3 regions of the Vibrio gigantis genome follow, and region 2 is predicted to be linked to each of the others. Evidence: predicted binding sites of a transcription regulator. Region 2 holds the regulator's gene; each other region holds the start of a gene.

Region 1 (10,475 bases), on a different replicon from region 2:
TGAAATTTAACCCCATAACTCGGTTAACAAATGCCGTTTGTGTTTCTTTTTCCAATGGATAATCCTTAATTACAAATAAGTAGTCGAGATTTACTCTTCTTCATAGAAAATACAGTCCAATAAAGCAACTCGACCTTTCCATATTTGATTTTCTAATTGATCTCTTGGTTGTTCTTTTTCATACCATACCGAATCATGAATTCGACTGATTAACTCTGTCCAATAGCGTTCATACGTCATGTTTGACATTGTGATACCAAAGTCAGAGCACATTGCCTTGTTGTTTTTTGAATCAATGCAGACAAAGAAGTCAGGACGTTTCATCGCCAACAAACGACTGGCTATGCTAGTACCATCTCTACCGTTAGGAAATGCTTTTTTGAAAGACTCAACATAGCGATTGAATTGTAATAATGTAACCTCGCCATTCAGAGGAATATGGTCTAACGCTTCGGATATAAACGGATTATTGTTGTTTATATTGCTGTGATATACCCCAGCTCCTTTCATGCTACCGAACCAGCCCCAATGTTCATGTGTCAGATTAGGTAAACCAGCAATAGTCTTTCTTGCACCAAGTGGCATAGATTCATAATTTTCATATTGCTGAAAGTAACCTTGGATCACTTCTAGTAACTCCAAACGCTGGTCAATAGCATGATTTTTGTCTTGCTGCACTTTCTCAACATAAACAGACCAGTCCATTTGCATAACGATACTATCAAACAAAGATCTTGTTGTTTTGGTTGAGTTGTACTGCCCATTCAGTTTTTCTAATTTGGGTTTGTGCTTTTTGTGATAAGCAGCGTATACATTTACATACTCATCATTTACGGAAACACCAAGTTCATAATAGTTACTAAGCTGATTGGTTAACTGGTCAAACGTAGAACCATCTACATCATCTTGACCAGTTAGGTGCACATTCAACTCGTTGTTCACAGTAAACGCACCATTAGTCATATTTGCGCTACCAACAATGGCTTCCCAGCTCTGACCCGTTTGGAAAAAGTACAACTTTGGATGAAATACACCGCTTGGTTGCATGACGAAATGGACTTGTTGACTTTCTACAAACGATTTCAAAACATCTGGGTCTGTTTGATAAAAATGTGTGCCGATTGTCGATTCAAACAGCTTATCTTTGTTACTTAATAAAATATCAAAGAACTTTGTGCCAGCCGATGCCCAAGCTACGGCTACTGAAATTCTATCGTGCTTATTTGCCAACTGAATTAGCTTTTTCTCGAGTGTTTTATTGTTAGTAATAATTTCCATAGATCTTATATTTACGCTGTACCGTATTTATGATTGATCTATTTAAACAGCTATTGGTTGTTAAGGACTGTGATCAGTCTTCGGAAAAATGGATCTGTTTCTGGATTATAAGATTCTGCCCCACCCCAGTAATAGTTTCCCAGCACAGTCTTCACATTTTCATAGTGATTCTTCAACGATGAAGCCCTACGGTTTTTAGTTGTCCCTAACGAGGCTTGAATCTTTGCTTTCCAAGGGTGGTTACTTCCCATGATGTTTTCATTTCGAGCAATGAGCTTCTTGATGAAATGTTCACCAACAAGGCGATCTGATTTTAACAAGTTGCAATCACTATGAACTAAAACTAAGTTCCATACTTCATCATGATTCATCACTTGCCTCGGTAAAACATGGTCGACATGTATGCCTGTTCCCATTGCTTCACCGCAATAAAAACAAGTATTACCTTGATATCCAGATAAGAAAGGGACGTTGTTAGTCAATGCTTTACGGTCATAGCCATCACTTAAGTAAATTTCTCGAATATCATTCGCAAGGCTAAAGTTAGTTTGGTTGATGCTAAATGCGCCTTCAAGTAATCCCCACCTTGCTAAAACCTCTACTTCTAACATGTCCAACTGTTCTGGCGATAGACTGAGTAGAGAGTCTTTCAAAATCAATCGGCTGCCCATGTCAATTTCATAAAAATGATCACTTACAACGTTTTTATCCGTGCCAATCGTTTGAAATCGTGGGACAACATCTACAAACGCATTATCTGCAACTTTCTTTATTGCTTCTACTTTAGTTACTTCACCAAGTTGGAACTCTTTTACAATACGTTCCATTTTAGTAAGACGATATGGGTTGCCTTGCTGTGGCATTGGGTTTGTGTCTAAACGATGTACGTATGAATCAAAGTAGTTGGAGGATAACTCTTCCCAATCAAGACTGTTTTTATGATTACGGGCAGCATTAATGAGCGTTTGAGCTAAGCCCATCTTGTATGTCGCTGCATTTAATCCAAATAAGATAATGCCCTTGAAGTAGTCTTCATCGGTAAAGTTCATTATTAATCCTTAATTAAAATTGCGTTCAACCACTTTTCTTCTTCTCGACCTTTACGAGCGTCACCAGTAATCCAGGCTTTAGATATTCGCAATGAAGTGTTGGTCAGAACTTGATCTAATAGCTCTTCATTGAGGTTGGTAAAGTTTCGTCCACCACGCATTACTTCATCATTACCCAATTTAAAAGAGCAATAAAATGAGCCACCAGTTATCAAACATCGCTCTAAGTTTGATATCGATACTGACAGCTCTTCAAAAGGTACATGTAGTAAAGAAGCACAAGCCCAAATAGCATCAAAGGCTTTATCAGTGGTAAAGTCTTTAAATGTCGTAACTTCAACTGCTTGCTCTATCTGAACTTCCGCTAATTTAGCCAATTCATCACTCGCATCAATGGCATGAACTTCAAAACCTTTCGATAAGAAATATTTGCTATCTCTACCAGAACCACATCCAGCATCAAGTATTAGACTGCCACTTTTTAAATATGGTAAGAACTCTGAGTATAAAGAACTCATATCTACGTCAATTGTGCCTTCAAAAAATATACTGGCATTTTCGTTATAGTAATTCATTAATTTACCTAACTTTGAATTGGGTTGAGCATTGGCTTCTGACCAAATACATCGCCGATTCTCGCTTTATTTTCAAGACCATATGCTTCTTTACTCGAATCAACAACGACATATTGATACTCAAGTTTTGAATGGATGTATTGTTTCGTAAGCATATCTAAGGTCAACTTGCCCGAAGCAAACTTAGGAAAATCAGTTTCTTTCAGACTTGGAATGACTAATTGGTTTGCGACATAAACACAGAACTGATCACCGCTTAATCTTCCTAACGCATGGCTATTAAGACGTGTCACTAATCCATATTTCTTTTTATGGCGCTTTGTTTCTATTTCTCGCCCTGACATACCACAATAGACAAGTTTGTCACCTTCCCATATCGCATAAACGCCAGCAGCTACCTGTGGTACTTTTGAGTTTGACCACTCTGAAAATCTAACCTTATCAGTAAATTTCTCAACCATCTTTAAACCCAACTGCTCATCGCTTGTTAAATCAAACAGAAAAAATCAACATACTGTATATTAACACAGCATTGGTAAGTGATCGAGAAATGTGCAAATGTGTCCTAAGTTAACACCTTTAATTTCAAGGGATAAGAGTTGAACATTACACTGAATCAATTATACAAAAATCACATCGAGGAACATCATTTCTCATACAAAAACAACTTAACGCCATTTCAAGTAAAAGTTATTGAATCGATCGAAAAGAAAGAGTTTGTTAAGTTTAAAAGAAAAGGAAAGCTGGATTACTCATTCTCAAATGAAACTGTGGAAATATAATAAATTTGTAACACCTTTATTTGGGTAAGCGTATCCATAAGCTCCATAAAAAAATGGTTGTGTAATAAGGTAAGTATCCAAAGATATCAAGATGTCTTCATTAGATGACGATAAGATCGCAGGCGTTACCTGTCATATTGCATCAATCGAAGCAAACCTTAGCCTCTCTGATCCAAGCGATAGCTCTATCTCTTGTCGCCAAACAGGTGAAATCACACCAGAAATGATAGCTCAAATAGACAAGAGCAAATCAGGCGAAGTGGTATTCAAGCAGTCAAAAAGTATCTTCTTTAAAACAATGAAGGTCCGCCGTATCTACGATGCAGAAAATCAGTCACTGCTTTACTTGTCTTACACCACCAAAGAAACGGAAGGCAGTTTCAAACATAGCCTTTCAACTGTTCCGCTTTGGGGTACAGAGGCTTACGTAGATCCAGCAACGCTTGTTCCCGCTCAATAGCCTCAAGCCAAAGTATGACTATTCACCTGTACAGACATTGTGCAGGTGATTCAAAATGTAATAAAAATGAAAGAAACAGAAACAAAATGTGATATCATGCGGCAAAATTTTTTCACTGTATTTTTCATATGAAGTTTCCTGGACAGCGTAAATCTAAGCACTACTTTCCAACTCACGCACGTGATCCGTTGGTCAACCAAATTCAACAAACACCTAAGCTTCACCGCGCAACGATTGTCGGTGTTGGCCAAACAATTGTTGATATCGAAGCCCGTGTTGACAACGAGTTCCTAGAAAAATACGAGCTGAGTAAAGGTCACTCACTGGTATTGGAAGAAAGTAAAGCAGATGCTCTGTATGAAGAGTTAGTTGCGCGCGGTTTGATCACGCATCAATACCCTGGCGATACTATCGGCAACACACTGCACAACTATTCCGTACTTGCAGACAGCAAATCTGTACTGCTTGGCGTTATGTCTAAGAAGATCGAAGTTGGTTCATTTGGTTATCGTTACCTTTGCCGCACTTCTTCTCGTATGAATCTAAATCACCTTCAAACGGTTGATGGTCCAATTGGTCGTTGTTACACGCTAATTTCGGAAGATGGCGAACGTACGTTTGCGATCAATGAAGGCCACATGAACCAACTACTTCCAGAAAGCATTCCTGAAAAAGTGTTCGAGAAAGCGTCTGCATTGGTTGTGTCGTCATACCTAATGCGTGGCAAACCTGAAGATCCAATGCCAAAAGCCGTACAAAAAGCGATTGAATACGCGAAAGCGCACAATGTGCCTGTTGTACTCACACTGGGTACTAAGTATGTAATCGAAGGTAACGCTGAATGGTGGCAAGAATACCTGAAAGAAAACGTAACCATCGTCGCGATGAACGAAGACGAAGGCGAAGCGCTAACCGGTGAAAAAGATCCGCTATTGGCTGCTAACAAAGCACTTGAATGGGTTGACCTAGTTCTATGTACTGCAGGTCCTATTGGCCTATACATGGCTGGTTATACTGACGAACCAGCGAAGCGCGAAACCACACTGCCATTATTACCGGGTAACATCCCTGAATTCAATAAATACGAATTCAGCCGTGCTATGCGCAAAGAAGACTGTAAAGACCCTGTAAAAGTGTACTCTCACATTGGCCCTTACCTAGGTGGTCCACTTGAGATTAAGAACACCAATGGCGCTGGTGATGGTGCACTTTCAGCACTACTTCACGATATGGCAGCAAACAGCTACCACCACGTGAATGTACCAAACTCAGAGAAACACGAACATGCTTGTCTAACTTACTCTTCACTGTCTCAAATTTGTAAGTATGCAAACCGTGTAAGCTACGAAGTGTTGACTCAGCACTCTCCTCGCCTTTCTCGTGCACTACCTGAACGTGAAGACAGCTTAGAAGAAACATACTGGGATCGTTAATCTTTCTAGACGACGTCTAAGTAGAATTACGAATCCTTACAGGGCTGCTATATGCAGCCCTTTTTGTATTTAAATCCTATCTAAACATAATTGAAGGTCAACAAATCGAATATTTTGCTCGTTTAAGACTTGATCTCGCGCAATGACTCTTTAGATCTGTTATCTTCCAGCACATAATTCGTGTGGTTTGCCTTTACATGGCAAATTTATACAGTACCATCGCAACGCAAACGTTTACGTACCACCTTTCGGTTCTGATATAAGGAGCAAATATGCTGTCTGATATTGATATTTGTCGCTCAACTCCCCTTAAAAACATCAGTGAGGTTGCAAAGCAAGCAGGCCTACAACACAACGAACATCAACCACTAGGCCAATACAAGTCTAAGGTATCTCTCACGTCACTTGAACGCCTCGCCAAGCAACAAGATGGTAAATTGGTCGTAGTCACGGCGATTACACCGACTCCTCTTGGGGAAGGCAAAACCGTCACCACTATCGGATTAGCACAGGGCCTGGCAAAGATTAACCAATCTGCTATGGCCTGCATTCGCCAGCCTTCAATGGGTCCGGTATTTGGTGTAAAAGGTGGTGCTGCGGGTGGTGGTTACTCTCAAGTTGCCCCTATGGAGCAATTAAACCTGCATCTGACGGGCGATATTCATGCTGTTACGGCGGCTCACAATCTCGCTTCTGCCGCCATTGATGCACGTTTGTATCATGAACAGCGTGAAGGGTTAGACGCCTTTGAAGCTCGATCAGGCTTAAAAGCACTGGATATCGACCCAAGTAGAATCGTATGGCGACGTGTACTCGACCACAATGATCGCGCATTGCGTATGATCACGGTCGGTAAGAACGAAGCAGATAAAACAATTAATGGCTTTGAGCGTGAAGATGGATTCGATATCTCAGCCGCTTCAGAGCTGATGGCTATTCTTGCTCTAGCTGATGATCTTCAAGATTTAAGAAAGCGCATCGGACGAGTGGTACTTGCTTACAACAAACAAGGCTTGCCATTGACCGCAGATGATTTCAACGTTGCTGGCGCAATGACAGTAACAATGAAAGACTCTATCGAACCTACGTTAATGCAAACCCTTGAAGGTGTTCCGACACTTATCCACGCAGGGCCTTTCGCGAACATCGCACATGGTAACTCTTCGATCATTGCTGATAAGATCGCATTAAAGCTGAGTGATTTTGTCGTGACCGAAGGTGGTTTCGGCTCGGATATGGGTTTTGAGAAAGCTTGTAACATCAAGGTTAAGGCATCTAACAAGAAGCCTGACTGCGCCGTTATTGTTGCGACGCTACGCGGATTAAAAGCCAACTCTGGTTTATACGATTTGAGACCGGGCACTCCATTACCTGATTCAATCTTTAATGATGACCAAGATGCGCTTGTTGCAGGCTTTGAGAACCTTAAATGGCACATCAACAACGTTAAGCAATACCAAGTGCCAACCGTCGTTGCTATCAACCGATTCCCACAAGATTCAGAGCAAGAACTCGACGCATTGACACAGATGATCGCTGATTTTGATTCAAGTGTGAGCGTTGAAGTAAGTGAAGCGTTTGGTCAAGGTGGTGAAGGCGCCACTAAGTTAGCAAGTGCAGTAGTAAAAGCTTGCCAAGTTGAAAGTGAATTTAGATCTTTGTATCAATCAGAGCAAAGCTTAGAAGAAAAGCTGATGGCGGTCGCTGAAGTTGGTTACGGCGCAGCAAGTATCTCGCTATCGCCACTGGCGAAAAAACAGTTAGCTGAATTTATCCAACACGGATACAGCGATCTGTCGGTCTGTTTAGCCAAAACGCCACTATCCATCTCTACAGAAGCACATATAAAAGGTGCACCAACTCGGTTTGACGTTCCCATTCGAGAGCTAAAACTGTGTGCAGGCGCCGGTTTTATTTATGCTCTATGCGGCAACGTAATGACCATGCCTGGCTTACCTGACAAACCGGCGTTCATGTCGTTAGATATTGATAGCAATGGCAATATTATCGGCCTTAGTTGAATAAATCCCTAATAGTCACGATTAATCTTTCTAAGAATGTCCTTAGAATCCCCCTATTGAGCAATCAGTTTTTAAAGGAATTAATTGCTCAATAATCAAGTTCAATTGCAAAAAGTTGCACTAAAACTGCAGTTATATGTAGTTCTTGTTTTAAGTTCTGGGGCAAGATCACATTAAAAACCCTATAAAATATATAGTATTGCGCTGATTCTTTAAGGACAGTGATGAATACGAGTATAAAAAAACTAGTCAGCCAATTTCTATGCACCATATTCGCTCTAGGATTAGTCCCTGCCCTGTATATCAATTCTGAATTTGACAGAGTTGAAGCTCAGCATACGCTGAATATCAAGCAATCGAGCCAAAATCAGATTGAATACAGCTTTCATGAACTCGCCGTTATCGTGGAGCAAATTTCCAACTCTGTCCCTTCTATTGCAGATTCTCAAACTTTACTCCGTGCAATCAAACAGCCTTCGACCATACATAAAGAGGCGCTTCAAGATCTTTGGGTCATGTTAGCTCGTGGGCAAAAATACTATTCGCAGCTGCGATATCTCGACCTAAATGGTAATGAGGTTTTTCGTATCAACTACAAAGACGACAAAGCAACTGTAGTACCAGACACCGAATTACAAAATAAATCGTCTCGTGGTTACTTTGAGACACTTCAAACACTCAATATTGGGCAGGTCAGCTCGAATGGCATAGATTTAGAAGTAGAAAATGGGAAAATCGTACGTCCGTTAATCCCGGCGCTACGAATAATGACCCCGGTTGCATCACAAGGTCATATCGTCGGTTACTTTATCGCCAACCTCAACATGCTGGAGATCTACGAACGCCTGCACTATCAAATAGGCACTTCAGCGGCAGTACCGGTCATTCTAAATAAAACAGGTCACGTAATTATGGGACCTGATCAATCAGAAACCTTCGGCCATGTCATCGAATCGCGAGCAGATAAAACTTACGCAAAACGCTTCCCTAAACTTTGGAAAGCAATTCAAGACAATACTTCTTCAAGTTACTTCGATGGGAGCAATTGGTATTTTCACGCTGACATCAGCCCAAAGATTAAACAGTTTGAAGGTCCAATTTATATGGTTCTCCACATTGAGAACCAACAGTTCAACAGTCAATATAAGCAAGAAAAACAAGCAATTATAGTCCAGATTATTACGTTATCCTTCTTGATTTCGATGATCTCCGCAGGCTTCGTATTGTGGAACAGCAACCACAAGAAGAACAGTATCGAGAGCCAGCTAGCTAAAGCAGCAATGAATGGCATGTCTGCCTTGGTGATTACCGACAGAAACAACCGAATCATCAAGGTAAATCAAGAGTTCACCCGCGTGAGTGGTTACGAATTAGAAGACGTAAAAGGCCGCCAACCTTCTATGTTTGCCTCTGGTCGCTACAATGAAGAGTTCTACATCAAGATGTGGAGCATTATCAAAGAGAAAGGCATGTGGGAAGGTGAAGTAGTTAATCGTCGTAAAGACGGCTCGTTGATCACCGAAATACTGAGAATCCAAACCATTAAAGATTCAAAAGATGTGATTCAATTTTATGTCGCTTCATTTGTCGATATTAGCAAACACAAAGAGCTCGAAAATAAACTTAGAAATTTGAGTGAAAAAGATGCATTGGCTGGATGTTGGAACCGACGAAAGTTTGACCTTGAACTCCGCGACGAGTGCTCTCGCGTTAACCGTTACCCTACCCGCGAGCAATCATGCTTAGCTATCTTAGACATTGATCACTTCAAGCGTATTAACGACAGGTTTGGACACGATTACGGTGATAGAGTGATTCAAACTGTTGCTCAGGTATTACAACGAGAGTGCCGTGAAACTGACTTTGTAGCTCGTATTGGTGGAGAAGAGTTTGGTGTTATTCTGCCTCATACAACAACGGAAGAAGCAGAATATGTACTTAACCGACTGAGGGTTGCAGTCAGCTTAGAGCTTGACAGTGTGGTCACTGTGAGCGGTGGAATCACAAACTTAACCAATGACCCTGCCCTCAACTATAAATGTGCGGATTTAGCTCTGTACGAAGCAAAAGCGAACGGCAGAAACAGCGTATGCCTATTCTTAGATACTGAAATGAGTGAAATAGCCTAGCAAAAAATCAATGGCATCCCGCTAGGCTATAAATTAAAGCAGTTATTCATTAACTTAGGCTTCATTTAACTTGGTGCAGGATAGAACTCTAACTTTCTCCCTTCGACCACAAGAATACAATCCATGTTCGCTGCATGTGCCGCTTGCTTGCCTAAATCAGTATCTTCAAAAACGACACACTGGCTTGGTTCCAATCCCATGCCAAAACACGCATCCAAAAACGTATCTGGATTCGGTTTATGGTTCTTAACGTCAGTCGCTGTCACTAATACATCAAGTTTATTGAGAATGTTGGTTCTCTCTAATAACTGTTCAGCGCTTTTACGCTGGCTGCCCGTTCCCACTGCAATCTTCTTGCTGCCTAGATGTTCTAATAACAAAGAGTGCGTACATGGGATAATGCCTCCTTTGTCTTCAATGGCCGAAAATGAAGCCATTTTAAACGTTGAGACAGCTTGAGGGTCGAGCGATAAACCGTATTTATTATTCACTTCACCCGCAATCTTATAACTCGGCATACCACCTAAGCTATGAAGCCACGAAGCTTCAAAATCAAAGCCGAACTGTTCTGCCGTTTGTTTCCATGCTTGCACATGAGCAGGCATTGTATCGATCAACGTACCATCCATATCAAAGATTAATCCTTCATATGCCGTCAAATCTATTCCCATCACTACTACCACTCTTTAAGAAAGTTACTGATACCATAACTAATATTCAGTATCATGACCCCATATTTCAGTTCACT
Region 2 (10,475 bases):
GTAAGACTAAAGAAAACTACGTTCGTACTGAAGTTGATGGAAAACCATCCGGTTGGACTGCGTTGTACATTGACGGTAAGTGGGAAGTTACGGATAAGCGTAAAAAGCCTAAAGAGAAGTAACTGAACGTTATTGATGAAAAAGCAGCCTAATGGCTGCTTTTTTTTGATCTAAATATGAGTAATTATGCAACTTGTTGATTCGGTGTTTCGCCTGCGAGAATATATTAAATTCATACCGGAAAATAAATGGTGGAAATTAATCACATCTTCTTATGCAACTTTAACGAGAATGTAACTTAATTAAAATATTGTAACTCAAAGATCAGTGTTTAGTTGTATACCTGATGTGTGTCGGGTGTTAATGTAATGTTTCGTCTAGACGGTGTAATGTGAGCTGCTTTAAGTCTTAGGAAAGCAATCAGCTGACTTACCACAGAATGGCGTATTAAAAATTGAATTCGACCGAAAAGTCGATAACGTATATAAAACCAAGTGCAAAGAATAGTGCACACATAACAACGTTTGGCTTAGGATATTGTCACTGTATGTGAATGGATATTCGCTAAATACCGAAATAAGTGTTAGTGCTCATCCCCCGGAGGAAGATACCTCTACGAGTACTGACATCGACAAGCTATAGATATATGGAGAATAAAATGGCTGGTGTATTGGGAATGATTCTTGCTGGTGGTGAAGGCTCTCGCTTAAGACCTTTAACTGAATCTCGCAGCAAACCCTCGGTTCCTTTCGGTGGTAGTTACCGCTTAATTGATTTCGCTTTGAACAACTTCGTTAATGCAGATCTAATGAAGATCTACGTATTAACACAATTTAAGTCACAGTCACTGTTCCACCATATGAAAAAAGGTTGGAATATCAGTGGTATAACAGACCGTTTTATCGACCCAATTCCTGCGCAAATGCGTAAAGGAAAGCGTTGGTACGAAGGCACAGCAGATGCTATCTACCAAAACATGGGCTTTATGGAGTTAGAAGAACCTGATCAAGTATGTATTTTCGGTTCTGACCATATCTATAAAATGGATATAAAACAGATGCTTGATTTCCATAAAGAGAAGAAAGCAGCGCTAACAGTTTCTGCACTGCGCATGCCTCTTGCTGAAGCATCAGAATTCGGTGTTATCGAGGTTGATGCTGACGGTCGTATGATTGGCTTTGAAGAGAAACCTGCAAATCCGAAGTCGATACCGGGCGATCCAGAATCAGCGCTCGTTTCAATGGGCAATTACGTGTTCGAAGCTAAAGAGCTTTTTGCTGAACTAACGGAAGATGCTGATAGAGAAGGTTCGACACACGATTTCGGCAAAGACATTATTCCAAATATGTTCCCACGTGGTGATGTGTTTGTTTATGATTTCAGCACTAACCGTATTACCGGTGAAAAAGAAGAAGTTTACTGGCGCGATGTAGGTACGATTGACGCGTACTGGCAAGCACACATGGATCTTCTTAAGAAAGATGCGCCATTCTCGCTATACAACCGTAAATGGCCTCTACACACATATTACCCACCACTACCACCAGCTACGTTTACTGATTCGGCAAATGGGCGAATTCAGATCATTGATAGCCTTGTGTGTAGCGGTAGTTATGTACGTGGTTCGCGTATTGAAAAGAGTGTACTGGGCTTCCGAAGCAATATCGCATCAGCGTGTGATATCAGTGAGAGTATCTTACTCGGTGATGTGAAGGTTGGCGAAGGTTGTATACTACGTCGTGTTATTATTGATAAAGATGCAGATATTGCACCAGGCACTCAAATTGGTGTAAACCTGACAGAAGATAAAAAGCATTACCACGTATCTGATGATGGCGTAGTAGTGATTTCTAAAGGAGCACGAGTTGGTTACTAAGACTCTCTCGGTACTTTTTGTAGCGTCTGAAGTTGAAGGCTTGATTAAAAGTGGTGGCTTGGCTGATGTAGCCAAGGCACTGCCGAAAGCGTTGCAAACACTCGAACAGGACGTTCGAGTGACTATCCCCGCATATAGAAACATTCCAAACATTGATTCAGCAGAAGTTATTTTATCGACTGAACTCGATCATTGGCCTCATACGGCTTACCAAGTTAAAAAACTGAATGTAGAAGGCATTCAAGTGTTTGGTATTGAATGTGCTAAGTATTTCGACCGACCAGAAATGTACGCAGAAAACAATCAAGCTTATGCCGATAACGGAGAGCGCTTCGCGTTCTTCAGTGCAGCCTGTCTTGATATGCTTCCTAAGCTTGGTTTTCAACCAGATATCGTTCATGTAAATGACTGGCATACTGGTTTCGTTCCTTTCTTGCTTAAATCGCGTTATCAACAACACGACTTCTTTGAAAATACGCGCAGTGTAATCTCGATTCACAATGCAGTTTTCAAAGGTGTGTTCGCATATGATGAACTGCAATTCCTTCCTGAAATGCACAGTCGTAATGTTCCGGAGGCGGCCGTCAGTGATACCCATGTGACTATGCTAAAAGCTGGGGTGCTGTGCGCGGATAAGGTGAACGCAGTAAGTCCTACTTATGCAGAAGAGTTGAAAACGGAATTAGGTAGCCACGGTATGGCGGCAGAATTCCAATACAGATCGGCTGATCTTTTTGGCATTTTGAATGGTTGTGATTACGGTGCTTGGAATCCAGAAACGGATGCTTTCCTACCTCGTAAATACAAAGCAACGAAGCACAGCATGGCTCGCGGAAAATCAGCTTGTAAGCAAAAGCTGCAACAAGACGTTGGTTTACCCGTTGCTGATTGCGCAGTTTATGGCATGGTTTGTCGTTTAACGAATCAGAAAGGTGTTCACTACTTACTGCCTATCATCGAGCAGTTCTTGAAAAACGACCTTCAGATTGTGATTGTCGGTACTGGCGATCCGGTTTTGGCGAGTCAATTGAAAGAGCTATCAGCACTTCACTCAGACAAGTTCTCGTTCGTAGAAGCGTACAATAATGAACTTGCGCACTTGGTTGAAGCGGGCTCCGATTTCTTCTTGATGCCTTCGGAATTTGAGCCTTGTGGTTTAAACCAAATCTACAGCATGGCTTACGGTACTTTACCGATTGTTCGTTCTGTTGGAGGTTTAAAAGACAGTGTGAATGATTACGATCAGGATCCTGACTTTGCGACTGGTTTTGCTTTTGAAGAGCCAACACCGCAAGCGTTACTGGCCGTATTGCATCGTTCATTGTTGCTTTACGCGCAAAACCCTTCTGAAATTAAGCGTGTTCAGCTTTACGCGATGCAGCAAGACTTTAGTTGGGAAGACGCGGCTAAAGAATATCTCGCTATGTACCATTCAGCACTTTAACTTATTGATTCAGTTTTAAAACTAGCCGGAACACAATAACAGCATGTGGTAAATTAAGGCGCTCTCATTGTAGAGTGCCTTTTTGTTTTCTGGTCAGAGCACATCACGTTTACGAAGACAAAGCTTGCAAACTCATTTTAGTCAGGTAGAACAGGTGAGGTAGATATTCATATGATTAATGATAGGTTTGACACTATTATCACTTAAAGTTCTTAATAGCGTGATATCCTTAGTCATTGCCTCGTGATGAGGCATAGCTCCATTCTAATAATTAAAGCGATAGGTATGTCTGAGAGTTTACTATTTCATAAAACATTTACTCACCCTACGAGCGATGAGTGGGTTGTATTTGTGCATGGCGCAGGAGGTAGCTCCTCCATCTGGTTCAAGCAGATCAAAGCGTATAAACAGCATTTCAACTTGCTGCTCATTGACTTGAGAGGGCATGGTAAATCAGACAACATACTTAAAGAACTGATTTCGAATCGTTATACGTTCAAATCGGTGACGCTTGATATTCTTAAAGTATTAGATCACCTCAAAATCCGTTCTGCACATTTCGTCGGCATGTCTTTAGGCACTATTATTGTTCGAAATGTCGCGGAGCTTGCTGCTGGCCGTGTACGCTCAATGGTCTTGGGGGGGGCCGTTACTAAACTTAACACTCGCTCTCAAGTCTTAATCAAGTTGGGTAACCTTAGCAAGCACATCATCCCTTACATGTGGTTATACAGCCTTTTTGCTTATGTTGTGATGCCGCAAAAGAGTCAGAAAGAATCACGCCACCTGTTTATCCGTGAAGCCAAAAAATTGTGCCAGAAAGAATTTAAACGCTGGTTTATCCTAACGGCTGATGTGAACCCATTGATGAAGTATTTCAAAGACAGAGAGCTGCCGATTCCGACTTTGTATTTGATGGGGGAGCGAGATTACATGTTCATCAAACCTGTTAAAGAGATGGTCGAAGCGCACGAGTCGAGCGAGTTAGTTGAAATAGCTAACTGTGGGCATGTATGTAATGTCGAAAATCCTGAAGAATTTAATCAGCACTCTATCGAGTTTATCCAAAAGCAAATTCAATGATTTTTAAGTCAGTGATCTGAACAGAATTGAAATAAAAACGGGAAGCTATTGTTAGCTTCCCGTTTTTGTTTAGAGGAGGTATCAGGTGAAGCGGTTAAGGCTTCATTAAGTCCACTTATTCAGGAGAGTTAGCTCCGCACTGCCAACAAGAACCGAATTGCGCCTCGTTGACTTCATGACACTCACCGCAACGCCACTCTTCATAGATGATCGAATCTTGTTGTTTTTGGTAGTCATTAACGATCGTGCGAGCTTTACTGGCCAATTCTGGCTCATATAACCACACGTAAGGGTCAGTTTCTTCCGTGAATGGGATTTCCCCTTTCAAACCGAACAACCCCTCACCACGGACTTCACAGGCAATATTCTCACTTTCTAACAATCCACAGATGATATGAGCTTCTGTCGGATTCGATGCACTGAAGATTTTCATTGAAATAGAACCTTATTCGACTATATGCGTTATTCAGCTACGGGTGTTGAGCGAAACTTATTCATCAACCATTTAGCAACAATTGGGAATATCCCCAATAACGCAAATGACAATAGTACTGAAGGGGAGACGATGCCCGAAAGTGAATCAATTTCTGCGAGCTGAGTACCAGCGTTCAAGAAAACCGCAGTCCCCGGCAACATCCCGATTTGACTCGTAATGTAGTAACGACTCACCGACATCGGTGTTAGACCCATCAACAGGTTGATAAGGAAAAACGGAAATACAGGAATCAGACGTAGAGAAAATAAATAAAATGCTCCGTCTTTTTCAACACCCTTATTAATCGTCGCTAATTTGTCACCAAATTTGGTTTGAATCCAGTCACGTAACAGGTAACGGCTACTCAAAAAGGCAAGAGTTGCACCGATCGCACTGGCGAAAGAGACCAAAAGTAAGCTATTCCAGAAGCCAAACAATGCAGCACCAAGAAGTGTAACAACTGCTGCCCCAGGAATGGAAAAGGCGGTGATCAATACATACGCAATGAAGTAAGTCGCTGCCGCTACAATAAAGTTACTTCCAATATAGTCATTTAGCACCGCTTGCTGTGCTTTGGCATTTTCCAGTGTGAGGTATTGGCCAAAGTTAATGCCTAATAAAACGATCGTTATGACCAATACAATACCCAATATCATTTTCTTACTCATTGATACTTCCTCAAATTTTCAATGCATACCATTAGTATAGATAGACAGGCAAAGCATAGATTAACTTTCACCAGATATAAAAAAAGCCGCAGTGAATGCGGCTTAGTTATGTATATAGTTTGCACTGACAATGTTAATTGACGCGATTGATAAGCTCTTCGCGACGCTGCTGCGGTATGACAGACCAATGTGTTCCATTGATTGCACCTTCTAGCGCCCACAGTAGTTCAATACTGACAGAGGACGCATGCGATTCCTTGATGGCGTTAAAGGCGTTTACAGAGCCAGATTCATATAAACGTTCTACGGAATCGATTCCTGCTTTTTTCAACATACGCTCAGTGGCGAGTCGAAGATTTGGTAGATCTTTGAGTCGGGTTGGCTTAGCAGAAGACTGTTCAGCTTTTTCTTCTTTAGCAAAACCCAGAGACGTCGTTGCGAGTTCCAAGATTTTCTCTTGGTCTTGCCACAGGCCTTCAGGTAAAGCGAAATATTTAGTAACGACAGGGAAACCACGTTTTTTGTAGACGTACGGTTGAAACCCTTGTTGTTCGAATTGCTTCGTTGTGCATTTGTCTGCTCGTATGTGCAACTGGTCATTTACAACCAGAGCAAACATAGTGTCATCAGCAAAAAGACCGAAGCCACCAAACATTGAGCGTGATTTTATTTTTCCTAGGGACTCAAATAACTTCATCGAGTCCTTTAGTATCGGTTTATCCATGTTATTTATCTCGGTGTATTTGAACTACGCCACCAAATAAGCAGGTCCGAGAGATTAGCAAAATGTTGCAATTAAATTGTCAATAAGCCGTAAATTACTAAATTATTAGTAGTTACTGCATTTTGCCATCGGTAACCCCGCTACCATACCAACAAGTGGTTTAGGCCGGAAGCTTTGCGTCTCACTCTTTCGAGTGGTTTGCCCTGTGCGTGACTGATTAAATAGAATAAAGTTTTTGTTGAATGAAGCTCACAGTTGATATTTCAAAATGTGATGTTGCTTCAATTAATGATCTTTCTGTTGTGCATCTGGGTTCATTATGGTTGCTGATAAAAAAAGCGCACCTAAAGGTGCGCTTGATGAAATTAAACTCAAATTGTCAATTAATTTAACGTTTTAACTGTACTTCGTTCAACAATTTCAGGGTGCATTTCGAAGACACGTTTTTCGTGATCTTTGTCTTTTATGCGCTCTAATAGAATTTCGAATGCATTCTTGCCAACACGACGCTTTGGTTGGTGAACGGTGGTTAACGGCGGGGAGAAGTATTCAGCCAGTTCGATATTGTCGTAACCGATCACCGAGATATCTTCAGGAATGCGAATGCCTTTTTCTTGCAAGCGGCTCATTAGGCCGAGAGCCATTGTATCGTTAAAGCAGAATACCGCCGTTGGACGATCTTCTATCTCAACGATTTGTTCTGCAGCAAGAACTGCCGTATCACACTCGAAGTTGCCTTCGATGATCATATTTTCATCGGCAGAAATCTTAGCTTCGTTGAGTGCGCGCTTGTAACCGGCAATACGTTCAACACATGCTGCTTTGTCTAAGTGGCCACTTAAACATGCAATCTTAGAGTGACCTCGTTCAATAAGGTATTTGGTCGCTAGGTAGCCACCTTCTTCAGAGTTATCGATGATCTTATCAGCTTGAGAACTCTCTGGTCCCCAGTCCATGATAACTTTAGGGATGTCAGCATGACGGTCTAACATCTCTCTTAGTTCTTCAGTTAGGTCAGAACACATAACTAAAATGCCATCTACACGTTTCTCTGCAAGCATTCGAATGTAGTCACGTTGCTTTTCATAGATGCCGCCCGTATTACACAGGATCAAAGTGTAACCTTGACGGTAGCAGTAACTCTCAACACCATCGATAACTTCAGAGAAGAATAGGTTAGTTGATTGAGTCACTAGCATACCTATAGTGCGTGTTGTATTGCACTTCAAGCTACGAGCAACAGCACTTGGTGCATAGTTCAGTTCATCTACCGCTTTGTTTACTTTTTCTTGAGTTGCTTCTGCAACAAAGCGAGTTTTATTGATTACGTGAGAAACGGTTGTTGTTGATACGCCGGCTAAGCGAGCGACATCTTTTATAGTGGCCATGGTTTTATCCTATTAGAAGCTACTTTCCCAAAGTACGGAATAAAGTAGCCGTTAAGCTACCTAACTAAGAGCTTAAATTTGTAGGGCTCTTTGGGTACTAAAGTGCTAAAAAACAAAAAACCGCTATTGAGCGGCTTGTCTTAACACCGAAATGCTCTGAACTTTAATAAGCATAGCATTTCGTGAATGTTTCATATTTTATCGTTTGCGGTCACAATTTTAGACTGACTAGAAATTACTCGCAATAAAATTCACCCAGAAATCCGGGTGAATTGTCACATTCTACTGAATTTATTTACCTAGTCATCCAATAAGCTATTCACCAGCTAAATATTGAGTGTCTAATTGACAGAATGCGAGTAGCAAAGATGAGACTGAAGCGTAGAAACCGAATTCATCAATGTCATGACATTTTACATTGAACTTTGGTACCCAAGTAAGCAGCTGCTGTTCAATAAACTGCTGTTGAATGGCGAACGATTTCTCTAGTTCTTCTTCAAGTTCAGTTTCGTTAGAACGGATGATCAGGTTGCCAAGGAAATCGAGTTCGATAGCGATGTGGTCTGCTGGCTCTTTTAGGTCTTGGTTCACCACTAAGTTGTGTTTAGCCATGATCTCTTCCATATCTTTTGCTGGTTTATCGTTCAAAAGGCCAGTTTCGCCGATATACATCGAAGCGTAAGGAAGAGCGCCGTGTTTATCTGTCTTTAAGAAAAGATCGCAAAAGTCTGCAGACAGCTCTAGCTGAGCATCTTCACGTGTTTGTAGACGGTTAAGCGCATCTACTAACTTATCTATCGATGGTTTTAGTGTTTGATTTTCGCCTAAACCAGTTAGGAAAGAACGAATTTCAACAGAGTGGTAGTGATCGAGTTCTTCTTGAGTGAGCTCTTTAGCGAATAAGCTTGATAGCCACCAGTATATTTCTGCTCTTTGCTCGTTGAATGCTTTCGTATCTTTCATTTCTTAGATCCTGATTTAGTCTTGCGGTGTTACTTATATGTATCTTGAAGTTACTTGTGTAGAAGCACACCAAGGCTGAATAACAAGGTTATTTGCGAAAAGCAAAGTTACTCGTTAGTAGTAATGCCTATATTGAATTGCGATGGACGATAAATAGCAAGGTTTAAGATTGTCTTGTATCAAAAAAGATTCATCTTTCTGGCTTTTATCTCGTGTACCACTAGAATTGTTACGAGTTATGAATAGAATGGTCACTGAAACTATTAAATAAGAAAAGTGGTGTAGATGAGCTATCACGTATTAGTCGTAGAAGATGATGTGGTAACCCGCAGTAAACTGGTTGGGTACTTCCAGAACGAAGGTTACACAGTGAGCGAAGCAGAAAGCGGTGCTCAAATGAGAAACGTGTTAGAAGAAAACAACGTTGACCTCATTATGCTAGACATCAACTTACCAGGCGAAGATGGATTGATGCTAACTCGCGAATTACGCAGTCAATCAGACATTGGAATTATTTTAGTTACTGGACGCACGGATAGCATCGACAAAATCGTTGGCCTTGAAATGGGCGCTGACGATTACGTTACTAAACCCTTCGAACTTCGCGAGTTATTGGTTCGAGTTAAAAACCTACTTTGGCGCATCTCTGCCGCTCGTAAAACAGCAGCGGGCGCAGTAGAAGAAACATTAGATGAGTCTGTGGTTCGTTTTGGTGAGTGGACATTTGATATCCCTCGTCGCGCGTTAAGCAAAAACGGCGAACCGGTGAAACTGACTAAAGCAGAATACGAACTGCTAGTGGCTTTGTCTTCTTACCCTAACCAAGTATTAAGCCGCGAACGTATTCTGAATATGATCAGCCACCGAGTAGACGCACCTAATGACCGTACCATCGACGTACTTATCCGTCGCATGCGTGCAAAAATGGAATTTGACCCTAAGAACCCACAAATCTTTGTGACGGTTCATGGTGAAGGTTACATGTTCGCTGGTGACTAATGTTCTTCGTGAACCTTTAGTCAGCAACGACATGTGAACGAAAAAGCCGAGACATCATTGATGTCTCGGCTTTTTTATTGCTTCTCGGTTGTCGTTATTGAACTGACAGCCTACGAATTGTTTTGCGATTCCACCTGCCAATAGGCTGAGTTAAACATAAGGCAAAGAGAAATATTAGGTTGAGTTTACTGAGCCGCAGAAACTTCACCGTCTGTCTCTATCAAGATCGAAGGCTCAGTAACAACAACTGGTTCTTCCGAAATATCGTTACTGGTGTCTAGCCAGTCGCGTAGGCTTTGCCAGACCAATCCCATGGTTTCGTGCCAATAACGCTCAGTCTGTTCAAGATAGGCTGCTTTAGGCATGTATTTATTCCAAGGTTGCAAAACCCCTTTCTGAGCGAGGTAGTTGGTTGGAGCTGGTAATGGTTTCATGCCTGCAGCATGGAATTCATTGAGTGCGCGAGTCATATGGCTCGCAGATGTCACCAACACCATCCTTTTGTTTTTAACAAATGCTGCAGCTTGACGAGCTTCTTCCCAAGTGTCTTTTGCTGTTTCAAGTAAAATGATGTCTGGTTTTGCAACGCCAAGAGCTAGCGCAACCTTGGCCATCATTCTTGCATTACTGACTTCAGTAGCTCCGCCATAGCCAGATAAAATGAGTTTTGCACCAGGGTAAAGGCGTAGAATACGAATCCCTTCACTCAAACGCATCAAACCTGTGCGGCTAAGCTCTGATGTTGGTGGGATTTGGTCGTCTACGACATGACCACTTCCAAGGACCATTACATAATCGACGGTTTCGTCGACAGGTAAAAAAGCGGTGTGTTGCCTTTCCATTGGCATTAAAAGT
Region 3 (10,475 bases), 1.4 Mb from region 2:
CTTGTTCTTTTAAGCGTTGGCGAGCCTGACGAGCGTTATCCGCTTCAATCGAGCCCTTTTTGCTCTTACCTTTGGCATCCAGTGCTTTGTATTCAAATGCCGCCATATTAGACTTCCTTGGTCACGCGCATCACTTCTTCTAGGGACGTTACCCCTTTAAGAACTTTGCTCAAGCCATCATCTCTAATACTTGGTGTTGTGCCACGAATTGCTTTCTCAATTGCCTGTTCACCAGCTTCACTGTGAATCAGCTCTTGTACCGAATCGTCAATCATCAGTAGTTCATGAATACCAGTACGGCCTCGATAACCTTTGTGACTGCAGCTTTCACATCCTTTTGCATGGTAAAGCGTCAAACTCTCTTTCTTCTTCATACCAAACAGCTTTTTCTGTTCTTTATCTGCTTCGTAAGGCTCTTTACAGTCGTTACACAGAGTACGAACCAAGCGCTGAGCCAGAACACCCAGCAGCGAAGAAGAGATCAAGAAGGGTTCGATGCCCATATCACGTAGACGTGTAATCGCACCGATTGCTGTATTGGTGTGAAGAGTCGACATTACCAAGTGACCCGTCAAAGAGGCTTGAACAGCGATCTCAGCGGTCTCCAAGTCACGTATCTCACCAATCATTACGACATCGGGATCTTGACGAAGAATGGCACGTAAGCCACGAGCAAAGGTCATATCAACCTTAGGGTTCACCTGTGTTTGACCAATGCCATCGATATCAAATTCAATAGGATCTTCAACCGTGAGAATATTTCGCTCGTTGCTGTTGAGCTCTTGCAGGCCAGCGTACAGGGTCGTTGATTTACCAGAACCCGTAGGACCTGTAACCAAGATAATACCGTGTGGACGTTGGATCAGTTTTCGGAAGTTCTCGTGGTTCTCTGCCGTCATGCCTAAACTATGCAGGTCTAGACGAGTCGCGTTCTTGTCCAACAGACGCATTACCACACGCTCACCATGTGAAGAAGGCATGGTTGATACACGAACGTCGACCGCTCGGCCACCAATACGCAGAGAAATACGGCCATCTTGTGGCACGCGTTTTTCCGCAATATCCAACTTCGCCATAACCTTTACACGCGAAACCAATAATGGAGCCAGTTTACGGCTCGGCGCTAACACATCACGTAACACACCATCAATACGGAAACGGATAGACAGCGATTTCTCAAAGGTTTCGATATGAATATCCGAAGCACCTTCTTTGATTGCCTCGCCCAGCATCGCATTGATCAACTTGATGATTGGTGCATCGTCTTCTGATTCGAGTAAGTCTTCGTCTTGAGGCAGCTCTTCTGCTAGCGAAAAGAAGTCGTCGTTGTCGGCACCAATGTCTTCCATTAGTTGGCGAGCTTCTGACGAGTCACGCTGGTACGCGTCCGTCAGTTTTTTATCAAATTCGTCTGCGCTGATCGCTTGTGGCGTGAAGCCATTTTTCACAACTCGACTTACCTCAATGATCGCCGCCGATTTTAGAGGCTCTACATAATAAAGCACCGGCGCACGTTCAGAGTGCTGGTATTCCAACACCATCTTATAGCGATTCGCAAAGCTAAACGGCAAGCGCTGATAAGTACGTGCCGCCCCTACCAATTCAGCCATTATTCTTGTTCCATTTGATCGATGAAGGCTTGGATTTCAGCCGGGTGATTCATATCGGCACCAAATTTAGGCAATACAGGGATGTTATCGTCTGCCATTAATTTAAGTCCTTGCTCAGCCTTGTACAACTGCTCCGCTCGGATGAAGTTATACTTACGTTGAGTGATACCGTCAGCCGTCATGCCATCACGGATGATGGTTGGCTTAATGAATACCATTAGATTCTTTTTCTCAACCTGAGTACTGGTTGATTTGAACAAATGCCCTAGAACAGGGATATCACCCAAGAATGGCACCTTAGATTCACTTTCCAGTGCGCGTTCGTCAATTAAGCCACCAAGTACCAACATCTGGCCATCTTGGACAATCACCGACGTATTCAGTTGACGCTTCGCAAAACGCACATCAACGGCTCCGTTTGCACCTAATACATTCGACACTTCTTGTTCTATTTGTAGCTGAACCGAGTCGCCTTCATTGATTTGTGGCACAACTTTCAGCTTAATACCTACTTCTTTACGTTCAACGGTTTGGAATGGGTTATCGTTGCTTGAACCAGCCGTAGAACCAGTTAGAACCGGAACTTCTTCACCTACGATGAACGACGCTTCGCCGTTATCCATTACGGTAATACTTGGAGAAGATAGGATGTTTGAGTTTGAATCGGTGGCTACCGCACTAATCAATGCAGTCCAGTCACCCATCACTACACTCATAGCCGCGCCATTAACACCAGAAAGTGCAGAAGCCAAGGTTGAATAGTCACCAGCTTCTGTAGTCGTCTCATTACGCACAAAGTCGCCGTTGTCGTCATAGACTGCAGTGGTCGTTTCAGTATCTTTCGCCTCTTCTAGGCCCACCATTACACCACCAATCGATGCACCAGTGTTGCTGTACTGAATCATGGCACCCGTTTCTAGGTTACCCCATTGCACACCAAGGTTAACGCCATCACCTTCTGCCATTTCAACAATTAGAGCTTCAATCAATACTTGAGCACGACGAATATCCAACTGGGCGATCACATCTTGCAACGCATTCATGATGTCTGGCTGTGCAGTAATAACCAAAGAGTTGGTATCACTATGAGCTGAGATCATTACTTGGTTACGTTTCGATGAACTGCCTTTGGTTGATGATTGCTTCTCTGACTGCAGATTGTCCGACACGCCTTTCAGCACATCAACCAAATCTTCGGCTTTTGCATATTTAAGATAGATAACTTGGTTGTTGCCCTTGGTCGCCATTTCTACATCAAGTTGCTCGATAAGCTTTCTTAGACGGCTACGCACCTTAGGGTCACCGGAAATCAGAATCGCGTTGGTACGCTCGTCCGCAACTAATTTAGGCTGTAGGAATGCCGGCGTATTCTTCGCGTCTGTGGTTTTGCTTAGGGCGTCAACAATACGCACCATCTCTGCCGCAGAGGCATTTTTCAGCTCAACGACTTCAATCTCTTTATCACCCGCTTGGTCAACACGCTTGATGATTTCAGCTAAACGGTTTACTACCGCCGCTCGGCCAGTAATCAGGATGATATTAGCTGGGTCGTAATGCACAACGTTACCCGCACCTGCGTTATCGTTCAGTTGACGAAGTAGAGGAGAAAGTTCACGAACCGAGACATTACGAACCGTCACTACACGTGTTACAACACTATCACCAGTGACCGAATCACGGTCACCAACAACAGGGATTGCCGAAGTTTTAGAGTCTTTGGCTTTGATGATCTTAAGAACACCAGAGTCCATTTCAACAACCGCGTAGCCATACACCTCTAATACGTTTAAGAAGAAACTGTAATATTGCTCTTCATTAAGCACGTCGTAGCTACGTACATCGATTTTCCCACGCACCGATGGGTCAACGATGATCGTTTTCTCGAGGTTACGACCAACGATATTAATAAACTCTTGTATATCAGTGCCTTTAAAGCTGGCACTAAAATCACTCGCGATGGCTGCGGGTGTGCAGATTAAGCTTCCTGCCAGTAACCATGCACTTTTCTTAAACCAATGCTTCACGTACTTCTCCTACACTTTCGTCCTTCGTTGGACGCAAAGTTTTAAAATTCAATAAACACTTCATGTTGTTGCCCATCTCGCTCAACGACGAGGTTTAGCTCTGTCAGCTCTGAGATAGAACGGAATATGTTGCCCATAGCGGCGGGGTCAGTCAGGTCTTGACCATTTAACTGAGTAGCAATATCTCCGCTTTGGAGCCCTACTGAGTTAAAAAGTTCTGAATCTTTGCCAGGGCTCACACGATAACCAATAACGCTATCGTCGCGCTTCACCTGAGACAGGCGAACATATTGGAAGATTTGTTGCGGATCTTTCATTATCTTCGCTTTAATTTCATCAAGCTTCTTTTCTGCAGAAGCCGGGTTATTACCACGAACTGAAGAAGAGCTACGAGGTGCCGCAGGCGCTGATACAGCCAAACGCTTGTATTCAATACCTTCAAGCATCAGTGTTTCGTCTCGACCTGAATTATCAATGATTACGCGATCCACTAACACAGCTTTGAGCTTAGCTCGAGTGCCTTCTATCTCTTCGTTAATGCCGTAGGTTGCTTGCGTGCCGCGATTCGCGATCACCGCTAAGCTCAGTTTTGGATTCGAACTGGCGACAGCCCCCACCAAAACCAGATTCAATCGTGTCTTTGGTGCATCTTGGATAACTGGCTGCTCAACGACAGCTGGCGTGGTTGGGTTATAAGCACCAAACATGTTGCTCTGCTGCAAAGAAGAGATATCAAGCGTCGATTTAGGGGCAGGAGACGAGGAAGCCGTTGCAGCCCAAGGCACGACGGTTTGCTCAGCAGGTTCGATAAACCATGCAAGTTGTCCTAAAATCCATGCGGAAGCTGCAATCAATACACAACAGGTCGCTAGGCTTAGTTTCTGCTGAAGTACAAATCCATTCTCTAATAAGCGGCTCAACATAGGAGAATTTCCTACGCGATTTTTGAGCTCTAAAAAGTTCACTGTCCTTGTCCCTTTTCATGACGACAAACGCTGCAAATCATTAAACTTTCAGCTTTTTTATTCATTCGTTCGATACCAAGCTTATTTAAGCCATAAGATCCTGAACTATATCATAGCAAATCTATAAATCGGCATAACATGGCTATTTTGTCTTATGACTTGAAAAAAATGCCAACCGCCTCCACTTTAAGCTTCTACTTAATGTGATAAGCATCATCAAAAACATGTTGCGCACTGTTCATTACAGTTAAACCGCATTCATTTTTCACTTAATAAGGCACAGTCCTATATGAAAACTGCTAATGAAGCTGTCAGACTCGATAAATGGTTGTGGGCAGCTCGTTTTTACAAAACCCGGTCGATTGCTCGTAACATGGTCGATGGTGGCAAAGTCCACTATAATGGTCAGCGCAGCAAGCCAAGTAAAATTGTCGAACTTGGGGCTGTGATTACACTGCGCCAAGGTAATGAAGAAAAGACGGTGACGATCGAGAAAATCTCTGCCCATCGCGGTGGAGCTCCGATCGCTCAAACCCTCTACGAAGAAACCACCGAGAGCTTGGCAAAAAGAGAAGAGTTTGCGACACAGCGTAAACTGAATGCTCATAACCCAGCTCCAGAGCGTCGCCCTGATAAGAAGCAACGTCGTGACATCATCAAGTTCAAGCATCAATAAGCTAGAAGGAATAGCCAAATGGCCAACAATGTTTTAAATCGCTACCTATTTGAAGACCTATCAGTACGTGGTGAATTGGTACAAATGGATGAAGCGTACCAACAGATTATTTCTAGCAAGGAATACCCAACACCCGTGCAAAAGCTACTGGGTGAGCTATTGGTATCAACAACGCTACTGACTGCGACTCTAAAGTTTGAAGGCTCTATCACTATGCAATTGCAAGGTGACGGCCCAGTATCTCTAGCAGTTATCAATGGCGACCACGATCAGAAGATCCGTGGTGTGGCTCGCTTTGAAGGTGATATCGCAGACGACGCAAGTTTACACGACCTAATGGGTAAAGGTCACCTAGTGATCACCATCGATCCTAAGAAAGGTGAGCGTTACCAAGGTATCGTTGGTCTTGAAGGTGACACGCTTGCACAAGTACTTGAAGGCTACTTCGCTAACTCTGAACAGCTTAAGACTCGTCTATGGCTGCGTACTGGTGAGCATGAAGGCAAAGCACATGCTGCGGGTATGTTGCTACAAGTGATGCCTGACGGTACTGGTACTCCAGATGACTTCGAGCACCTAGAGCAACTAACAGATACCGTTAAAAACGAAGAGCTATTCACTCTAGAAGCGAACGAGCTGCTTTACCGTTTATACAACCAAGAGAAAGTACAGCTATTCACACCACAACCGGTTGAATTCTTCTGCGGTTGTTCACGCGATCGAAGCGCAGCAGCAATCATTACCGTTGCTCAAGAAGAGATCTACGACATCCTAAGCACCGAAGGAAGCGTTGGTCTACACTGCGATTACTGTGGCACAAACTACTCGTTCGACAAGAACGATGTTGACGCACTGTACGCAGAAGCAGCAGATAAAGGCAGCAATACGGTTCATTAATTTACGGCGTACCAAAAACACGTAATTTACCCCAAAAAGGTCAGCACTAAGCTGGCCTTTTTTGTGATCAAAACAGCGCAAACTCCGTAACATCTCGTAATAAAATCACCGCTTAATTTTAATCAATTAATAATGTTCTCGCCCCTAGCGCAAAGGTTTGCGTACAGGATAGACTAGTTAGGCCAATATGTGACGAGACGCTTAAAACCCCATGGTTAATGTGGATATTTTTTGAGCTGTATCCCTGTTTCCCCCGAGTCTCGTTGCTAGCATGGTGAGCAGATAACAATAAAAAATTAATACAAAATCCCTACAAAATATCCTACAAGGAGCACCTATGACCGTTATGGAACATACAAAGGCTGCACAAATTGATCTAACTAAGCACGGACTGACTGGCGTTACTGAAGTTCTTCGTAATCCTAGCTACGAGCAGTTATTCGTTGAAGAAACACTGCCAGGTTTGGAAGGCTACGAAAAAGGCGTAGTAACGGAACTCGGCTCTGTTGCGGTAGACACTGGTATCTTTACTGGCCGCTCACCAAAAGATAAGTACATTGTTAAAGATGACACGACCCGCGATACCATGTGGTGGTCAGATCAAGGCAAGAATGACAACAAACCGATTACAACTGAAGTATGGAATGAGCTAAAAGAGCTTGTGACAACTCAGCTATCTGGCAAGCGCCTGTTTGTCATCGACGGTTATTGTGGTGCTAACCCAGATACGCGCTTAAGCGTGCGTATTATCACTGAAGTAGCGTGGCAAGCGCACTTCGTTAAGAACATGTTCATTCGTCCAACTGACGAAGAGCTAGCAACGTTCGAACCTGATTTCGTAGTAATGAACGGTGCTAAAACAACCAACCCTAACTGGGAAAAACAGGGGCTAAACTCTGAAAACTTCGTTGCTTTCAACCTAACAGAGCGCGTTCAAATCATCGGTGGTACTTGGTACGGCGGTGAGATGAAGAAAGGCATGTTCGCAATGATGAACTACCTACTTCCTCTGCAAGGTATCGCTTCAATGCACTGTAGTGCAAACGTCGGCGAGAAAGGCGATGTAGCGGTATTCTTCGGTCTATCTGGTACAGGTAAAACAACGCTATCAACAGACCCTAAACGTGAGCTAATCGGTGATGATGAGCACGGCTGGGACGACGACGGTATCTTCAACTTTGAAGGCGGTTGTTACGCGAAGACTATCCGTCTATCTAAAGAAGCAGAACCAGAAATCTACAATGCTATCCGCCGTGATGCACTGCTAGAAAACGTAACGGTTCGTGGCGATGGTTCTATCGATTTTGATGACGGTTCTAAAACAGAAAACACTCGTGTTTCTTACCCGATTCACCACATCGATAACATCGTTAAGCCAGTATCAAAAGCAGGTCACGCTCAAAAGGTTATCTTCCTGACTGCTGATGCATTTGGTGTACTACCACCAGTTTCTAAACTGACTCCAGAGCAAACGAAGTACCACTTCCTATCTGGTTTCACAGCGAAACTAGCAGGTACAGAGCGCGGTATCACAGAGCCGACTCCTACCTTCTCTGCAGCATTTGGCGCGGCGTTCCTAACGCTTCATCCAACTCAGTACGCTGAAGTACTTGTGAAACGCATGGAAGCAGCTGGCGCTGAAGCTTACCTAGTAAACACAGGTTGGAACGGTACTGGCAAACGTATCTCTATCCAAGATACGCGTGGCATCATCGACGCTATCCTAGATGGTTCTATCGACAAGGCTGACACTAAGGTTATCCCTATGTTCAACCTAGAAGTACCACTAGCGCTGCATGATGTTGACCCAGCGATCCTAGACCCACGCGACACGTACACTGACCCACTACAATGGGAAAGCAAAGCGAAAGATCTAGCAGAACGCTTCATCAACAACTTTGATAAGTACACAGACAACGCTGAAGGTAAATCACTGGTTGCGGCTGGCCCTCAACTGGACTAACCCAATCATCTGCTCGGGCTTAGCCAAAAGCGAACGCCCAATTTAAAGTGATATTTTTGTAGCAAGCCCCTCTTTTGAGGGGCTTTTTTGTTGCTGCTTGCCCCTTTTTGTTCCACTCTGTTTTGAGACTATTGAAATTTAAGGCTTTCAAGGAATGAAAAAGGTATTCATGGTGTTCGGCATTGTATTGGCTATCGCCGTTGCAGCTATCGCAGCGTTGCTATTAAGCCTGCAGACCCAATACCGTGCGGATGTGGCTAACTTTTTTATCAAACATACGATTGAACAACCTGTGCTCATTGAAGATTTAGAGTATCAGGCGCCTTATCACATCACCTTAATGGGCATTACCCAAAGCCAACCCGAAAAACAGGCACCTCTGTATATCGACAAGATCGATTTTTGGTTCAGCCCAGACTCTCTCCTTGAAGCCAAACTGGTTTTAGACTCTGTGTTGATCAGCGGACTACAGTTAGAAGCCGACAATCTAACAACACTCACATCAGTGTTTATCCAACCAAACCTCAAGCTGCGTCAGTTGGCAATCAATAATCTAGATTTCTCGACGCCAGAGTTTAATGTGCGAGACATCGACCTGCAGATCTCTGCCCCAACATGGAACGACGACAACTCGCTTCTGCCTTATGGAAAAACCCAACTCTCTGCCTCACAACTGTATTGGCAAGGAGAAGCCTTCGATAACCTGTTGATTGATCTAGACCTCAAGCCGAATGACAGCACCCTTTATGGTGCTTCTTTTGACTGGCGCGGCGCCAAGATTTCCGGACAAGCAGAGCAGTATCAGCAAGATTGGTCGTTAGTGAATGTGACCGTTGATGGTTTACGACTCAATAAGAAACAGACCCAAAGCCTACTAAGCAAAGAGTGGGATGTGGAAGGTATTCAGGTCAATCACATCAATAGCTTAGATATTTTGCGTAGCGACGTGGAATGGGAGAACGGACACCTTGTCGCTTTTGATGCCTCTTTAGAAAATATTCAACTTCCATTTGAGCTGTGGAAGCAGCAGAAAGCCATTTTTTCTCTGCAAGCAGAAGGAGTGACCCTTGATGATGACATCTTCATCGAGCCAAATATCAAGCTCAACCTAGAAACAAACCAGATTCTGATTGAAGATTTCTATACTCAGTTCCTGCAGGGCACAGTTCAGTTCAATGGTGAAGTTACCCCTAGCAGCATTAAATTGGCTCAGCTCGACCTGCAAGGCATTAAATGGGTCACAGAAAATCAAGATAAACCTCTGCCAGCGGCACGCCTCCTACCCTGGCTTAAAGAGCTTCAACAAGCCTCTATAGACCGACTAAATGTAGAACGTACCCAACTCATCCAACTTGCACAAAAGCCTTACTGGCAAGTCTCTGGGCTGCACATGGAAGGACACCAAGTTCAACTACTGAAGGATAGAAAGCTAGGGTTGTGGCAAGGAAAGCTTATGGCCAGCGCCAATGATGCCAGCTATCAAAGTATTCTCAGCGCTCAACCTGTGGTTGAAATGAATAGCGAACAAGGAAAGTGGACGCTGACACGCCTGTTTGCGCCACTGCGGAATGGCTACATTGAAGCTAACGCAACACTCGACTTTAACCAAATCAGTAGGCCATGGAGCATAGATATCTCTGCCGATGGTTTACCCATAGCACCCATGCTGCAGCGACTTGGATTGCCGCTCGATGCAACCGGTTATGGCGAGTTCGAACTTCAAGCCGCAGGGTTATACGGTGACTCATTGATGCTGGGTTACTCAACCACAGGGCAACTCACTGGCAGCATTCGCCAAGGTGTGATGACCTTTAACGACACCCTTTCTGAAACCTCAACCGATAACGTCTTCGAGATCCCAGAACTTAATGCGAATTTTGACCGTGGGCGTTTCACACTTGAACCGGCGCACATTATTGGTGCATCGGCAGCGGAGCAAGGCGAACAAAGAATTCAAACGCTCAATGGTGAGGTGTCTGGGGAACTCGACTTGCTTAAAACAGAGCAACACTCGCTCTCGATTATGCTGTCCGACCCATGCAACCAAATCTCAGGCAAGCTCGACCAAGCTGAGTATTCTGAGATTAACGACTGCCAACAAAAAAGCGCCACTCCTCTGGAGTAGCGCTTTCGATCAACATCTACAGTATTACAGGTGTCAGCTATTCGCTCACTTTAGAATCTGTCGAGAGTATCTTTTTATAGTCGGGGATCAGCATATAGGTTCCCGTAAACTCTACCGCTTCCACATCGCCGCTATGAATGGTCACGTGAATGATGATACGTGCCTTTCTACCCGACGCGAGACGGTCCAAGTCACCACTGATCCCATCCAATGAG

Evidence for each region. The regulator PurR, encoded in region 2, represses purine synthesis genes. The targets are predictions, from matches to a motif close to TNANGNAAACGTTTNCNTNA.
Region 1: a site for PurR is predicted at 5,800-5,819, ahead of OCV56_RS17010 (formate--tetrahydrofolate ligase). Genes of this name have one in related genera too.
Region 3: a site for PurR is predicted at 6,318-6,337, ahead of pckA (phosphoenolpyruvate carboxykinase (ATP)). Genes of this name have one in related genera too.

The regions. Positions count from the first base shown of each region.
Region 1 is NZ_AP025493.1:201,060-211,534, reverse strand. It holds gene OCV56_RS17045 (HNH endonuclease) at 1-55, opposite strand, end outside; gene OCV56_RS17040 (phospholipase D family protein) at 91-1,278, opposite strand; gene OCV56_RS17035 (HNH endonuclease) at 1,329-2,327, opposite strand; gene OCV56_RS17030 (class I SAM-dependent methyltransferase) at 2,330-2,902, opposite strand; gene OCV56_RS17025 (hypothetical protein) at 2,911-3,363, opposite strand; partial or broken gene OCV56_RS17020 (CreA family protein) at 3,764-4,144, shown strand; gene OCV56_RS17015 (inosine/guanosine kinase) at 4,273-5,577, shown strand; gene OCV56_RS17010 (formate--tetrahydrofolate ligase) at 5,850-7,598, shown strand; gene OCV56_RS17005 (sensor domain-containing diguanylate cyclase) at 7,823-9,727, shown strand; gene OCV56_RS17000 (beta-phosphoglucomutase family hydrolase) at 9,793-10,398, opposite strand.
Region 2 is NZ_AP025492.1:2,342,945-2,353,419, reverse strand. It holds gene topA (type I DNA topoisomerase) at 1-122, shown strand, start outside; gene glgC (glucose-1-phosphate adenylyltransferase) at 659-1,876, shown strand; gene glgA (glycogen synthase GlgA) at 1,866-3,320, shown strand; gene OCV56_RS10305 (alpha/beta fold hydrolase) at 3,606-4,403, shown strand; gene OCV56_RS10300 (putative signal transducing protein) at 4,519-4,836, opposite strand; gene OCV56_RS10295 (TVP38/TMEM64 family protein) at 4,866-5,546, opposite strand; gene OCV56_RS10290 (TfoX/Sxy family DNA transformation protein) at 5,680-6,270, opposite strand; cyclic di-GMP riboswitch class I at 6,398-6,483, opposite strand; gene purR (HTH-type transcriptional repressor PurR) at 6,654-7,658, opposite strand; gene torD (molecular chaperone TorD) at 7,974-8,621, opposite strand; gene torR (two-component system response regulator TorR) at 8,907-9,620, shown strand; gene elyC (envelope biogenesis factor ElyC) at 9,806-10,475, opposite strand, start outside.
Region 3 is NZ_AP025492.1:124,768-135,242, reverse strand. It holds gene gspF (type II secretion system inner membrane protein GspF) at 1-106, opposite strand, end outside; gene gspE (type II secretion system ATPase GspE) at 108-1,610, opposite strand; gene gspD (type II secretion system secretin GspD) at 1,610-3,634, opposite strand; gene gspC (type II secretion system protein GspC) at 3,676-4,557, opposite strand; gene hslR (ribosome-associated heat shock protein Hsp15) at 4,889-5,275, shown strand; gene hslO (Hsp33 family molecular chaperone HslO) at 5,294-6,172, shown strand; gene pckA (phosphoenolpyruvate carboxykinase (ATP)) at 6,510-8,135, shown strand; gene OCV56_RS00580 (AsmA family protein) at 8,290-10,260, shown strand; gene OCV56_RS00575 (bifunctional GNAT family N-acetyltransferase/hotdog fold thioesterase) at 10,298-10,475, opposite strand, start outside.